One region of the Idiomarina sp. 017G genome, then DNA from elsewhere that is predicted to be linked to it. Evidence: predicted binding sites of a transcription regulator. Region 1 holds the regulator's gene; the other holds the start of a gene.
What was found. The regulator sigma-54, encoded in region 1, starts transcription at its own class of promoters, with help from an activator protein. The targets are predictions, from matches to a motif close to GTTGGCACGNNNNTNGNNT.
Positions count from the first base shown of each region.

Region 2: the regulator sigma-54 is predicted to act here: its motif matches at 2,786-2,804, upstream of fliE (flagellar hook-basal body complex protein FliE).

Region 1 is NZ_SNWT01000006.1:93,117-100,477, forward strand. It holds gene mgtE (magnesium transporter) at 1-1,322, opposite strand, end outside; gene DEU30_RS09200 (HPr family phosphocarrier protein) at 1,325-1,600, opposite strand; gene rapZ (RNase adapter RapZ) at 1,593-2,444, opposite strand; gene ptsN (PTS IIA-like nitrogen regulatory protein PtsN) at 2,435-2,905, opposite strand; gene hpf (ribosome hibernation promoting factor) at 2,909-3,196, opposite strand; gene DEU30_RS09220 (RNA polymerase factor sigma-54) at 3,224-4,684, opposite strand; gene lptB (LPS export ABC transporter ATP-binding protein) at 4,706-5,431, opposite strand; gene lptA (lipopolysaccharide transport periplasmic protein LptA) at 5,433-5,975, opposite strand; gene lptC (LPS export ABC transporter periplasmic protein LptC) at 5,944-6,507, opposite strand; gene kdsC (3-deoxy-manno-octulosonate-8-phosphatase KdsC) at 6,504-7,058, opposite strand; gene DEU30_RS09245 (KpsF/GutQ family sugar-phosphate isomerase) at 7,058-7,361, opposite strand, start outside.
Region 2 is NZ_SNWT01000011.1:56,664-64,024, forward strand. It holds gene DEU30_RS12460 (sigma-54 dependent transcriptional regulator) at 1-223, shown strand, start outside; gene DEU30_RS12465 (ATP-binding protein) at 343-1,350, shown strand; gene DEU30_RS12470 (sigma-54 dependent transcriptional regulator) at 1,343-2,704, shown strand; gene fliE (flagellar hook-basal body complex protein FliE) at 2,852-3,184, shown strand; gene fliF (flagellar basal-body MS-ring/collar protein FliF) at 3,232-4,923, shown strand; gene fliG (flagellar motor switch protein FliG) at 4,916-5,962, shown strand; gene fliH (flagellar assembly protein FliH) at 5,977-6,726, shown strand; gene fliI (flagellar protein export ATPase FliI) at 6,730-7,361, shown strand, end outside.

The DNA of each region.
Region 1 (7,361 bases):
ATACCGACCACGTCAGTGACAGTCGTCAGAATGACCCCGCCAGCCAGCGCGGGGTCAATATTAAAGCGCTTAAGAACCAGCGGAATGGTCGCACCGGCTAAAGCGGCTGCGACTAGGTTCATCATCATGGCAAAGGCAATAATACCGCCAACCAGCCAGTCTTGCTTCCACAGTGCGACGACTGCCGCAATCAGTACCGACCAGATAATGCCGTTTAAGAAACCAATAGCCAGCTCTTTACCGATAAGCCATCGGGAGTTACTGGTGCCTATGTGTCCCAGAGCCATACCTCGTATGACCAGAGTTAATGTCTGGCTACCGGCTATGCCGCCCATACTGGGTACAATGGTGTTTAAAATAGCCAGTACAGCCATTTGTGCCAGTATGTCTTCAAATAATGAGCTGACCATGGCGGCCAGTAAGGCAGTAACCAGGTTTACCGCCAACCATACGGTACGGCGGCGGGTACTTTTTAATACCGGAGCGAAGGTATCTTCGTCATCTTCCAGACCCGCCATACTCAACATGGAGTGTTGGGCTTCTTCGCGGATAATATCGACCACGTCATCGATGGTAATACGACCTACCAGCTGCTGCTCATTGTCGACGACCGGCGCAGATACCCAGTCATGACGCTCGAACAGTTTTGCGACTTCCGTTTCATCCATAGTCACGGGGATGGTGGTAATGTCGGCCGACATAATTTCGTCAATGCGACGGCTGGGATCAATAGTTAACAACTGGGTTAAAGTAATTTCGCCAATGAGTTTTTCATGGCGATCCACGACGTAGAGTTTATCGGTGGCTTCGGGCAGCTCACCTTTAAGGCGTAAATAACGCAACACAACATCAATAGTGACGTCCGAGCGCAAGGTGATGGTATCGGTGTTCATGATACCACCGGCGCTGTCTTCGGCATATGAGAGCGCGGTTTCCGCACGTTCCCGGTCGCTTTCGTCCATGGACTTCAGAACTTGCTGATAGACTGGCTCAGGTAAGCCCCGCAAAACGTAGGCAAGGTCATCGGTGTCCATGCCTTCGGTGGCCGCCGCAAGATTCTCCGGCGCCATTTGACGAATAATGTCTTTCTGAACCTCTTCGTTCAGTTCTTCAAGAATCTCGCCGTGTTCATCTACGTCAACCAGTTTCCAAACAATGGAACGGCTTTTGGGGGGTGAGGATTCCAACAGCAACGCCACGTCGCATGCCGGCATATTATGCAGCATACGGCGTGCAGCAACGAACATGCCATCGGATAGCGCGGAGTTAACCTCCTGAATGCGCTGCATGGCATATTCTTTGTCGGAAAGCTCTGCAATCATGCTTACTCGTCTTCCTCGAAGCGATCTTCAAACAAAGCACTAACGGCATCCAGTGCTGCTTGTGCGTCTTTTCCTTCGGCACAGACTTCAACAGTTTTTCCCTGTTGACTGGCCAGTAGCATCAGGCACATAACGCTGGCAGCGTTAACGCATTGCTCACCCTGAGTGACAGTAATGTCTGACTCAAATTCCTGCGTTAATTGCGCTAACTTTGTTGCCGCACGTGCGTGCAAGCCTAGTTTATTGCGAATAATTAGCTTTCTGCAAACTTTATCCATGGGTTTTCAGTTCCCGGTGTCTTACCTGAACTTTTACAGCTTTCTGTTCAAAACGCTCGGCTAACTGCTGAGAAATATAAACCGAGCGGTGCTGACCACCGGTACAACCGGTAGCTATGGTCAGGTAGCTTCGATTGCTGCGCTGGAAGTGTGGCAACCAGGTATCAAGAAAGTTTTCTAGCTGATAAATAAATTTAGTCACCAAAGGTTCCTGACGAAAGAAAATCTGCACGTCGGTATCCAGACCGGTAAGCAGCTTAAGCTCGGGTTGCCAGTGCGGATTAGGTAAAATGCGCGCATCAAAGACAAAGTCAGCGTCTTTGGGTAAACCATATTTAAAGCCAAAAGACTGAAACACAATAATCAGCTTTTTATCCGCTCGTCCCAGCACCCGCTCAGTGACCTGTTCGCTTAATTGGTGCAGCGATAAATCACTGCTGTCCAGGCGCCAGGTTGCGCGTTCCATAATGGGTTCAAGCATTTTATGTTCGGCCTGAAGCGCTTCTAGCAGAGGCAGTTCTTTTTGCGATAACGGATGCAGGCGACGAGTCTCGCCAAAACGCTTTAGTAAGGTGTTGTCGTCAGAGTCAATAAACAGAATTTCCGGTTCAACGCCTTTTGGCAAAAAGCTCAGAGAGTCCAGTAGCTCTTCGGAGTGCTCCGGTAAGTTGCGAACATCAATGCTAATGGCTATTTTTTGATACTGCTCTATGACTGCATGCACCAGAGTTGGTAGCAGGCTTATGGGTAAATTATCAACGCAATAAAAGCCTAAGTCCTCCAGTACGCGCAGAGCAATTGTCTTACCTGAGCCGGAGCGACCACTAACAATGATCAGTTGCATGGCGACTGCTCACCTTCGCCCACAAATAATTGATATAACGCTTTATCAGAATCTGCGTGGCGCAGTGCGCGAGTACAGTCTTTGTCGTTCATTCTTCTGGCCACTGTGGCCAATGTTTGTAGATGGTTCTCGTGCTCTGACTCCGGCACCAGAAGCGCGAAGATAATATCGACAGGCTGGTTGTCAATAGAATCGAATTCGATAGGTTCGTCTAAGGTCAGTAATACCGCTACCGGATGATTCGCATTAGGTAAGCGGCCATGAGGAATTGCGATACCTAAGCCAATTCCCGTACTGCCTAAACGCTCACGGTTTAACAGGCTCTCAAAAATGTCATGACGGGTAATGCCAGACAGCTTAGGGGCTACGATTTGACTAATGGTTTCAAGTAGTCGCTTTTTACTTGCGCCCTCGACTGCACACTTGGTGCAGTCGGGGCTTAACAATTCACTCAGTTGCATGGATTAATGTTGTTTCATTTTCTCTTTGTGTTTAATCACCTGACGGTCCAGTTTATTAATTAAACCGTCGATGGCCGCGTACATATCTTCGTGTTTTGCGTCGGCGAAAAGCTCACCGCCATTCACGTGCAGCGTAGCTTCCGCTTTTTGAATCGTTTTTTCAACATTTAGGATGACGTGAACATTAGTTATATGGTCAAAATGTCTTTCCAGCTTGGCAAATTTTGTGTCCACGTAGTCACGCAGAGCTTCGGTAATATCGATGTGATGACCGGTCAAATTAATTTGCATAACGTCTTCCTTCTGCAGTTAACAAAGTTACAAAAGACTTTTGCGTTGGCTCGATGATGGAATGTTTAACGATTCCCGATACTTCGCAATTGTCCTTCTTGCTACTTGGATACCTTGTTCGGCTATCAGTTCAGCAATCTTACTGTCACTTAACGGTTTACTGCGATTTTCAGCAGCGACCATCTTCTTAATTAAAGCACGTATTGCCGTGCTTGAACACTCGCCACCGCCCTCTGTACTGACATGACTTGAGAAAAAATATTTCAACTCAAATACGCCACTTGGGCAGTGTAAGTATTTTTGTGTCGTTACGCGTGAAATCGTACTTTCATGCATATCCACGGCTTCTGCAACATCGTTCAGAACCATTGGCTTCATAGCTTCTTCACCATGCTCAAAAAAGCCCTGTTGGCGTTGTACTATGCAATTGGCCACTTTCAGCAGCGTATCGTTTCTGCTCTCCAGGCTTTTTATGAACCAGCGCGCTTCTTGCGTATGGTTTTTTATGTACTGGCTGTCGGCTACTGACTTTGTTGCTTTACTCAAGGCCGCGTATTCTTCGTTCACTTTTAGTTTAGGTACGCTATCCGGGTTTAATTCGACCATCCAACGACCATTTTTTTTAGTAACGGCCACATCGGGAATAACATATTCAACGGGTTGCTGCGCAACTTGCTCCCCCGGGTGCGGGTGCAACTGTTGAATTAATCGCATAGTCTGACGTAAATCGTCTTCCGATAGCTTCAGTTTACGCTGAATGGTGCGAAAATCGCGACTGCCAAGTAAGTCCATATGTTCAGTCACTAAGCATAGAGCAACCTGCTTGTATTCAGTGTCGTCGCTTAGTTGACGTAATTGAATGGCAAGGCATTCACTGACGCTGCGTGCGCCGACACCTATTGGGTCGAAATGCTGAATACGCTTAAGCACCATGCAGACTTCTTCTGCCTCAACTTCGGGTAGGCGCACAGCTTCGATAATTTCATTAACATCAACCATTAGATAGCCATTGTCGTCTATGGCTTCAATAATGGCTTCAGCTATGGCGGTGTCTTCTTCCGAAAAATGAGAAAGTTGCATTTGCCAAAGCAGGTGATCCTGCAAAGACTCGCTGGTAGAGCCTTGATAGACTTCAAAATCGCCGTCAAAGGATTTACCTGAAGAGGCTGCACCGTTGGCCGGGGTATGACTGGAGTAGGTGTCGTCCCAACTGCTGTCGACCGGCAGTTCGTCAGGCATTTCCTGGGTTTTTATAACGTCGGATGTTTCCCGTTGGCTGTCGTCTCTTTCTTCAATATTGCGAGTTTCGGGTTGGTCCGCGTCGTTACTCGTTTCACCTTCAACCTCCAGCAGCGGGTTGCTGTCTAATGCATCCTGAATTTCTGACTGAAGATCGAGCGAGGAAAGCTGCAGCAGGCGGATAGCCTGTTGGAGTTGTGGCGTCATGGTCAGGTGCTGACCAATTTTTAGCTGCAGACTTTGCTTCATAATGACTGTCCCGGTATCACGTTATAGGGTGAACTGCTCACCGAGGTAAACGTCTCTAACCTGTTGATTCGATAATATACTTTCTGCATCCCCACTGGCAATAAGCTCACCATGACTGACAATATAAGCGTGTTCACAAACAGACAATGTCTCGCGAACGTTGTGATCAGTAATAAGTACACCAATACCACGTTGCTTTAAATGTTCAACAATCTTTTTAATATCAATAACCGAAATAGGGTCAACTCCGGCAAAAGGCTCGTCCAGCAAAATAAACGTAGGTTCTGCGGCTAAGGCTCGGGCAATTTCAACCCGACGACGTTCACCGCCGGACAGACTCATGCCCTGACTGTTTGCTATGTGGCCTATATGAAACTCTTCGAGCAAAGCATCAAGCTGTTCTTCACGCTCGTTGGTTGACAGTTCTTTACGAGTTTCCAGAATAGCCATCAGATTATCGCGCACGGTCAATTTGCGAAAAATGGACGCCTCTTGTGGCAAATACCCAATACCCCGGCGTGCCCGTTCATGCATTGGCAGTAAGGTAAGGTCATTGTCATCCAGCAGAATTTGACCTTTATCGCTATTAACCAAACCGACTATCATATAGAAGGTTGTGGTTTTACCTGCACCGTTGGGGCCCAGTAAACCAATAACCTGCCCCTGACTTACTTCCAAGCTAACGTCTTTAACGACTTGTCGGCTTTTGTAGCTTTTGGCTAAATGTTTGACTCGTAAAGTTGCCATATTAAGGGTTCTCGTTATTTTTTTCGTCGGTATCGGTTTTTGGTTTAGGTGTAAAAATAGTGATAACACGGCTGTCTTCTTCACCTGAACTGCTTGCCGTTACCGTTTGTTTATTCAAATCATAAGTAATCAAACTGCCGCTTGAGCTACTGCTACCTTGAGAGATGCGAGCGTCGCCACTAAGCTCCAGTCGCTGTTCCGACTGAAAATAGGTGATTTTTTTTGCTTCAGCGTTAATTTCATTGCCGTCGTCCAGCGTCTGGCTGTAAGTAGCAGGAGTGCCTTCTGCAATAAAAATATCTGCTTGCTCGGCGCTTTCGCTGGCGGATGCTTCTAGTCGATCGGCGCGGATTAATAAGGTGCCCTGACGAATAATAACGTTGTCCGTTAAAACCAGGCGGTTATTTTTAATATCAAGCTCTTCCTTACTCGACTCAACTTCCATGGGTTTACTAAAGTCAGACTTGCCCTGAGCCATAACCGCTGAGGGTATTAAGGCAACCAGGATCAGTTTACTCAGCAGGCTGGAAAATCGTTTTAACATGTCTTTTTAGCTCCATTCGTTCAGCTTTCAGATCCGCAGTCATACCGTTACCCCGAATTAATAGTCGTGGTCCGTGAATGCTTACAGGATGTTCTGTGCTCATTGACTCATTTTTTAAATCAACAATCAGGTACTCGGTTAACACTTGCTCGATGTGAGTATCCGGCTCTAAAGCAAGTATTTCAACATCATGCTCTAAAATCAGGGTTTGATCGTCGTAGAAAGTGCCTTGCGCGGCACTGACTTCCCAAAGCTCTTCGCCTTGTTCAGAAAAGACCGTGTAAACCGGACGCTTAAGTTCGGTCAGACCAATTTGGTTATAGTGAGACATTTTCTCAGATTTTATCTTGTGAGCCAGTAAACCGTCACTTTCGAAAATACGCGTCTCCAGCCCAAAAGCGGTAAAATCGGGCTGCATAGTGCGTGTTGTCGCCGCGTTGTTACCATCAGCATCATCACTAAAAGGGCGCCAGACAAGCAATAGCCCGGCACCGAATAATAAAATTAGAATGACAGTAACGCGTCGGCTCACACACTGGCTCCTGTAGCCAGGTGCAGTTGCCCTTGACTGAGCATGATTAAATCACAGACTTCGCGCACGGCACCATGTCCACCATGGCAGCGTGAAATATAATCGGCCTGTTGTTGTACCGATGCGTGAGCGTCCTGGACTGCAATCCCCAGACCCGCCGCTTTAATTAAAGCTAAATCGGGGGTGTCGTCTCCAACATAAGCAACTTGCTCCGCGCTAAGGCCTAACTTTGTTAGTAGCTCATCGAAAGCGGCTGTTTTATCGTTCTGTCCCTGATAAATAAAGCCGACATCTAAATGTTCCATACGGTGTTCAACAATGCGTGACGTTCGTCCGGTAATGACTGCCGTTTCAACACCTGATTTTTTCAGTGCTTTCATGCCAAAGCCATCCCGGGTGTGAAACGCTTTCAGTTCCTCACCATCATTGCCTAAGTATATGCGACCGTCGGAAAACACCCCGTCGACATCCAGAACCAGTAGCTTTATTTCGGAAAAACGTTTAAACAGGCTTTTTTCAATGTCGCCGTACCAGGTATTAATACATTCCATCAAAGCACTCCCGCCTGCAGTAAGTCATGCATGTTCATTGCGCCACAAGGCTGTCCATCGTCGTTGGTAATTATCAGCCCATTTATTTTTCGGTCCTGCATGAGTTTTAATGCCTCAGCGGCCAGCATGTCCTCGTTCGCAGTAATACAGGAGCGGGTCATAACTTCAGCTATCGGAGTTTTATGGACATCGATTCGGTTATCCAGAATGCGACGTAAGTCACCGTCTGTAAAAATGCCGGCGAGACGTTGGTTTTCATCAACTATCGCGGTCATACCCAAGCCTTTACGCGACATTTCCAGT
Region 2 (7,361 bases), on a different contig from region 1:
GTCAGATGAAGAACTTGATGACGACACACATAGTGCTGCTGATTCTGAGTTGCCCGATGACGGGGTCAATTTGAAAGATATGCTAACTGAAATTGAAACGGGAATGATAGCGCAGGCGTTGGATAAATCTGACTGGGTAGTTGCTAAAGCGGCCGATTTACTCAGTATGCGCCGTACAACCTTAGTTGAGAAAATGAAAAAGTACGGAATTCAGAAAGATTAAATTCAAAGCGTCAGTCTTTTGACAATCCAAAAGCTACGTAATTAACTGAAAATAAAGAGAATTATACTGGCATCTATTTTGCATTAGCTTCTCCATAGTTGTTAATTGGAGATGTCAGTATGGCCACCTACCATCAAATTATTGATGCCATGCCCAACGCTGTTATTTTACTGGACAGTCATGGGGTCGTGGATTATTGCAATGACAATGCCACGAGCCTTTTAGGACACCCTCTGAAAAAGTTTTTATGGCGTGAACTGGTGAGTGAACTTTTTGCTCCCAAAGCGGATGACTGGCACGAAGTGTCTTTGCGTAACGGCAGACGGGTTCGTTTAGACACCTCAGTTGTGAATGAAAAGCCAGGGCAGCTTATTGTGCTGACAGACCTGACCGAGACGCGGCGTCTGCAAAACCGCATCGGTCATTTGCAGCGTTTGTCTTCCATGGGAAAAATGGTGGCTTCGCTGGCACATCAGATAAGAACGCCTCTGTCTGCCGCAATTCTTTATGCGCAAAACCTAAAGCAGGGCAGTATTTCTGCGGTCAAACAACAGCGTTTTTCCGATAAGTTACTTTCCCGTTTGCATTCGCTGGAACAACAGGTCAACGACATGTTGTTGTTTGCCAAAAGCGGTGAGCAACCCATGCTAGAAGAGCTCAGTACCAATAGCCTGATCCAGCAAGTGCTGATGAACACAGAAAGTTACGCTGAGCAGCATCAGGTGAAAATCAATTGTATTGATCCTGACTTTGGTGTGGTGTTACGAGCTAATCAAACCGCTCTGATCGGGGCAATGCAGAATCTGGTTAACAACGCTGTTGATGCCAGCCGGCCCGGACAGGAAGTGCTATTAAAAACCGATGTTGATGATGGTAACTGGAAAGTTTCTGTTATTGACTCTGGTTGCGGCATTCCGGCTGAAAAACAAGACAGTGTATTCACTCCATTTTTCACTGAAAAATCGAACGGTACTGGTTTAGGTCTGGCGGTTGTCCAAACGGTGATAAAAGCACACAACGGTTTAATTGACTGGGAAAGCCAGCCAAATAAAGGCAGTCGTTTTACCTTAGTGCTGCCGGTATATGAGTGGTCAGAAAATATAATGAAAGAGGTACGTTATGGCTGAGCGACAAGTATTGGTTGTTGAAGATGACGTATCGCTGCGTGAAGCGATTATCGATACGCTGGAACTGGCTGATTGTCAGTGCCTGGAAGCCGCTAACGGCGAAGAAGCCTTACTTATTCTAAAAAAAGAGTCAGTGGCGCTGGTTATCAGCGATGTGCAAATGCCGGGAATTGATGGCTTACAGTTATTGCGTAGCATGAATAATCAGCAATACGACATTCCGGTTATTATGATGACGGCCTTTGCAAAGGTGGATGACGCAGTCGTTGCTATGCGTGAAGGCGCTGTCGATTATCTGACTAAGCCGTTTTCAATTGAAAAGCTACAAACACTGGTGCAGCGTTATTTGCCCGACGGTGCAATTAACGATATTGAGCCTGTCGCAGAAGAAGGCTCCAGCCAGGCAGTGCTGGCTATGGCACGAAAAGTTGCGGGTAGTGAAGCAAGCGTAATGGTCACTGGGCCTAGCGGTACCGGTAAAGAAGTGCTGGCGCGTTATATTCACCAGCATTCGGATCGCTCAGACGGGCCCTTTATTGCCATTAACTGCGCAGCGATACCTGAAAACATGCTGGAATCCATGTTATTTGGTTATGAGAAAGGTGCCTTTACGGGCGCTAATCAGTCTTCTCCCGGTAAATTTGAACTGGCTCAGGGCGGTACTCTGCTGCTGGACGAAGTGACTGAAATGGCTATGCACTTGCAGGCTAAATTATTACGGGTTATTCAGGAGCGGCAGGTGGAGCGTCTGGGCTCGCGTAAAACCATACAGTTGGATGTCCGGTTAATAGCTACCTCTAACCGAGACTTACAACAGGCGGTGCGCGAAGGGCTATTACGTGAAGACTTAATGTATCGACTAAACGTGTTTCCCCTGCATTGGAAGTCTCTACGAGAGCGACCCGCGGATATCGTTCCCCTGGCAGAAAATTTACTGCAGCGACATAAACAGCGCTCTGGTATTAAAACGCCTGTGAATTTTTCCGCTGCAGCAGTTCAACAGTTAATGCGCTATTCCTGGCCGGGCAACGTTCGGGAGCTGGAAAATGTAGTGCAAAGAGCTCTGGTATTACATCGCGATGGAGAAATTCAGCCACAGGATCTTATGTTGGAACTGAACGACGCGGTGGAAACCGCTAGCGTGTTTCCTGAACAAATAGAGACGCCTGAAGATAAGTCGGAAAACCTCGATGAGTCGCTTTTCCATCAGGAATACCAAATTATCAAAGATGCGTTGCAACGTCATCAGGGAAAACGCCAACCTGTCGCCGATGAGCTTGGTATTAGTCCACGGACTTTGCGCTACAAGCTGGCGAAAATACGAGAGCAGGGGCTGACTCTGACCGGCTCATAATACGGTCTTGAAATACCTCCTCCATTACCATTAGCCCTGTTTATCAGGGCTTTTCTTTGTATCTTACCGATGCGACCAAAAGTTGGCATTCTGTTTGCATGACTAACCTTAAATAAAGTCAGTGATGAATTTTTGACGGGGTTAATTATGAAAGTGGAAGCAAACGCACTTTATCAACAGTTACAATCGATGGCCACGCAGGCTTCCCAGCGTGATCAGCCTACGAATGTGAACGCCCTGCAAGGCAATACCGCTCAGGCTGATTTTTCCAATATGCTGAAAAGCGCAATGGATAACGTTAACGAACTGCAGCAAACCTCAGGTGATTTAAAAACTCGCATGGAACTCGGTGACCCGAATGTCACCCTTGAACAAACCATGATAGCCAGCCAGAAAGCGAGTATAGCGTTTGAGGCAACGGTTCAGGTGCGCAACAAAGTGGTTGATGCGTACAAAGAAATAATGTCAATGCCGGTATAACCGCTGCATCATTGGAGATATAAGTCGTGGCTGAATCAACAGATTTAATGGTACAAGATACTGACTTACCTGATAACAACAGTTCAGGTAATGAAGACGGCGGTGAGAAAACCGGCATTATGACGATGCTGGGTAACTTTGACATGCTGCGCCAGGTTATTGTCGTGCTGGCGCTGGCTATCTGTGTTGCTATTGCTGTTTTTATTATGTTGTGGGCTCAAGAGTCAACTTATCGTCCATTAGGTCAGTTAGAAACGCAGGAGTTGATCAGCACCCTCGACTACATGGATGCAAACGGCATTGAATACCAGGTGGAAGGCAACACGGTTTCAGTACCGGAAGAAAACTACGATGCTATTAAGTTGCAGCTGACTCGTGCTGGTGTTGATTACGGTAACTCGACCAATAACGGCTCCGAAATACTAATGAGCGAACCGGGCTTTGGTGTTAGTCAAAGACTGGAGCGTGAACGTCTTATTCATTCCCGTGAAGTTCAGTTAGCGCGTGCTATTGAGGAAATGAAAAAGGTTTCTGCTGCACGAGTCTTGCTTGCTGTACCTAAAGAAAATGTCTTTGCCCGTCGCGAAAAACAACCCAAAGCATCGGTTATGCTGAATGTGCGCGGTGGCACCTCGTTAAGCGAAGAAGAAGTGGCCTCTATTGTTGACATGGTTGCCTCTTCGGTGACCGGACTCAGTACTGAGCAAGTAACCGTTACTGACCAGGCCGGACGTCTGCTTAATTCTGGTTCGCAAAGTGCACTGGCGGCTAAAAGTTCGCGTGAGTATCAAATTGAACAAAAACGCGAAGAGGCCTACTTAGAAAAAATAGACAGTATTTTGATTCCCGTGCTGGGCTATGACAACTATACCGCACAGGTTGACGTGACTATGGACTTTACTCAGCGTGAAGAAACTCAGCGTCAATTTAACCCTGATATGCCGGCTATTCGCAGTGAAATGACGGTTGAAAACCGCTCTGTCGGTAGCGCCATTGGTGGTATTCCCGGAGCACTCACAAATCAACCTCCTTTAGAGTCTGACATTCCGGAAGAAGCCGGAGCAGGAACTGCAGGTGGCGGCACTAATGGCAGCAGCCACCGTGAAGCAACCCGTAATTATGAGCTTGATAATTCAGTCACTTATACCCGGAACCAAACCGGTACCATTAAGCGTTTGAGTGTTTCTGTTGCGGTTAACCATGAAGCAATAACTAATGAAGCGGGTGAAGGCGAAACACAAGCGCGTAGCGCTGAAGAAATCGCTAATATTCGCCGTTTGCTGCAAGGTGGTTTAGGCTTTGATATTAACCGTGGTGACAGCATCGAAGTCGTATCGGTACCGTTCGCGCAGTTGCCTGACTTAGGTGCCGGCGAGACGCCTGTGTGGGAAGAGCCATGGTTCTGGCGAGCTTTCCGTCTGGTGATGGGCGCACTGGTTATTATGGTATTGATTCTGGCGGTGGTTCGTCCAATGCTGAAGAAACTGATGAATCCGGAATCGGGTGTGGAAGATGATGCCGATGCATTTTCCGATGAGGAATCGATGGGCGACGAAACCATTGATCTGTTATCCTCACAGTTTGATGAGAGTGCAGTTGGGTTTGGGGCTGATGGTAGCCTGCAACTACCTGACTTGCACAAAGATGAAGACTTGTTAAAAGCGGTTCGCGCGTTGGTTGCCAACGAGCCTGAGCTGTCCTCACAAGTGGTTAAAGCGTGGTTGAACGAAGATGCCTGATCAAGATACTAGAACTAAGCGCGGTAAGGTTGAGTTTGATGTCGACACTTTAGAAGGTGTTGAGAAAGCGGCTATTTTACTGCTTAGCTTATCGGAAGAAGATGCGGCTCAGATTCTAAAACACCTGGAACCTAAACAGGTGCAGAAAGTGGGCATGGCCATGGCGAGCCTGGAAGACTTTAACCAGGACAAAGTGAACGCTGTACACCATTTGTTCCTGGAAGACATTCAGAAGTTCACCAATATTGGCTTCAAGAGTGAAGAGTTTGTGCGTAAGGCACTGACCTCCGCACTAGGTGAGGACAAAGCCGGTAACCTGATTGAACAGATTGTCATGGGCGGCGGCTCGAAAGGTCTTGATTCACTGAAGTGGATGGACTCTAAGCAGGTAGCCACTATTATCCGTAACGAGCATCCGCAAATTCAGACTATTGTCCTGTCTTACCTTGACCCTGAACAAAGTGCCGAAATTATGGCGCAGTTCCCGGACAAAGTACGTCTGGACTTAATGATGCGAATAGCCAACTTAGAAGAAGTTCAGCCTGCAGCCTTGCAGGAACTGAACGAAATTATGGAAAAACAATTTGCCGGTCAGGCTGGTGCTCAAGCGGCGAAGATGGGCGGCCTGAAAGCGGCAGCCAATATTATGAACTATCTGGATACCAACATCGAAGGCCAGTTGATGGACTCTATTCGCGAGCAGGACGAAGAGATGAGCCAGAGTATTCAGGACTTAATGTTTGTGTTCGAAAACCTGGTGGAAGTCGACGACCGTGGTATTCAGGCCTTGCTGCGTGAAGTTGAAGGCGAAACGTTGCAAAAAGCGATGAAAGGTGCGGACGACGCGGTTCAGGAGAAAATATTCAAGAACATGTCGAAACGTGCCGGCGATATGCTGCGTGATGACCTTGAAGCTATGGGGCCGATTCGTATTAGTGATGTAGAGGCCGCGCAGAAAGATATTCTGGCAGCGGCGCGCCGTTTAGCTGACGCAGGTGAAATTATGCTTGGCGGCGGTGGCGGTGACGAATTCCTATAAGGGTTTAACGCATAATGACGGATGATAAAGACGCAACCCAGCTTTGGGATTTACCTGACATGACCTCGGAAGAGCTTAAGCAGGGCTCTCAGGTAAATGCGTTAAACAAACCCCGGCGCTGGCAATATGAGCCGCCGGAAGCGGACAATGAACAGGAAGAAGAGCTTAAGCCTCTGACCGCAGAACAATTGGAAGAAATTCGCCAGGCCGCACGCGAAGAAGGCCATAAAGAAGGTTTTGACGAAGGCCGCAATGAAGGCCTTAAGAAAGGCTATGACGAAGGTTACGAAGCTGGTAAAAAAGACGGTTTTGAAGCCGGTGAACAGCAGGGTGTTGAAGCTGGTAAAGAGGCCATGCAGGAGCAACAGCAGCAGTTAAGAGTTTTGCTGCAGAGTTTGTCTCATCCGAATGAACGTATCACCGAAGCGGTGCAGGACGAGCTTATTGACATGGTCACTGAGCTGACTCGGGTCATCTGTCTGGATGTCGCTGTTAATTCAAAAGAGCTCATCGTCAAAGCCGTGCGTGAAGCTATTGCGGTCTTACCGGTTACTGATCAGCGAGTCATTATTCACCTGAATGAAGAAGACTTAGCTATTTTGCAAAGCACATTCAGCGAAGATGAACTGAAAGAGAAAGGCTGGCTGCTAAATAAAGACGATTTACTGGAACGCGGCGGTTGCCGGGTTACCACAGAAAGCTCCACCATAGATTACACCCTGACCAGCCGTATGGAAGATGTGTTCTCCAAATTAAAAGGTTAACCCATGAGCGCTTCTGAGCAGTTAGTGAAACAACTACGCAAAAAACGTGAGCGTATCCAAAAGCCATCAGTGGCTGTGTCGGGATATCTTACCCGCGTCGTCGGTTTAATGTTTGAGGCCGTTGGCTGTCGCGCTCCTGTGGGGTCAAGCGTAGCTGTGGAGGCTGACAGCGGAGATATTGAAGCCGAAGTGGTGGGTTTTGAAGGCAACATCAGTTACTTAATGCCTACCGAAGACGCCCATGGCGTTATTCCCGGAGCCAGAGTACGCCCACTAAACCGCAAGAATCAATTGCCGCTGGGTATGGAGCTGCTGGGTCGTGTTATTGATGCTCGTGGCGAGCCCCTTGATGATAAAGGCCCCATTTTTTCTGACGGAAAAACCTACCGAAGCAAACCCATGAACCCGCTGAACCGACGTCAGGTGAAGCAGCCGCTGGACGTTGGCGTAACGGCTATTAATGCCTGCTTAACCGTGGGGCAGGGGCAGCGAATGGGGCTGTTTGCTGGTAGTGGCGTGGGTAAAAGTGTGCTGTTGGGCATGATGACTCGCGGTACCACGGCGGATGTGATTGTAGTTGGCCTGATAGGCGAACGTGGCCGGGAAGTAAAAGAATTTATAGAAGAAATACTTGG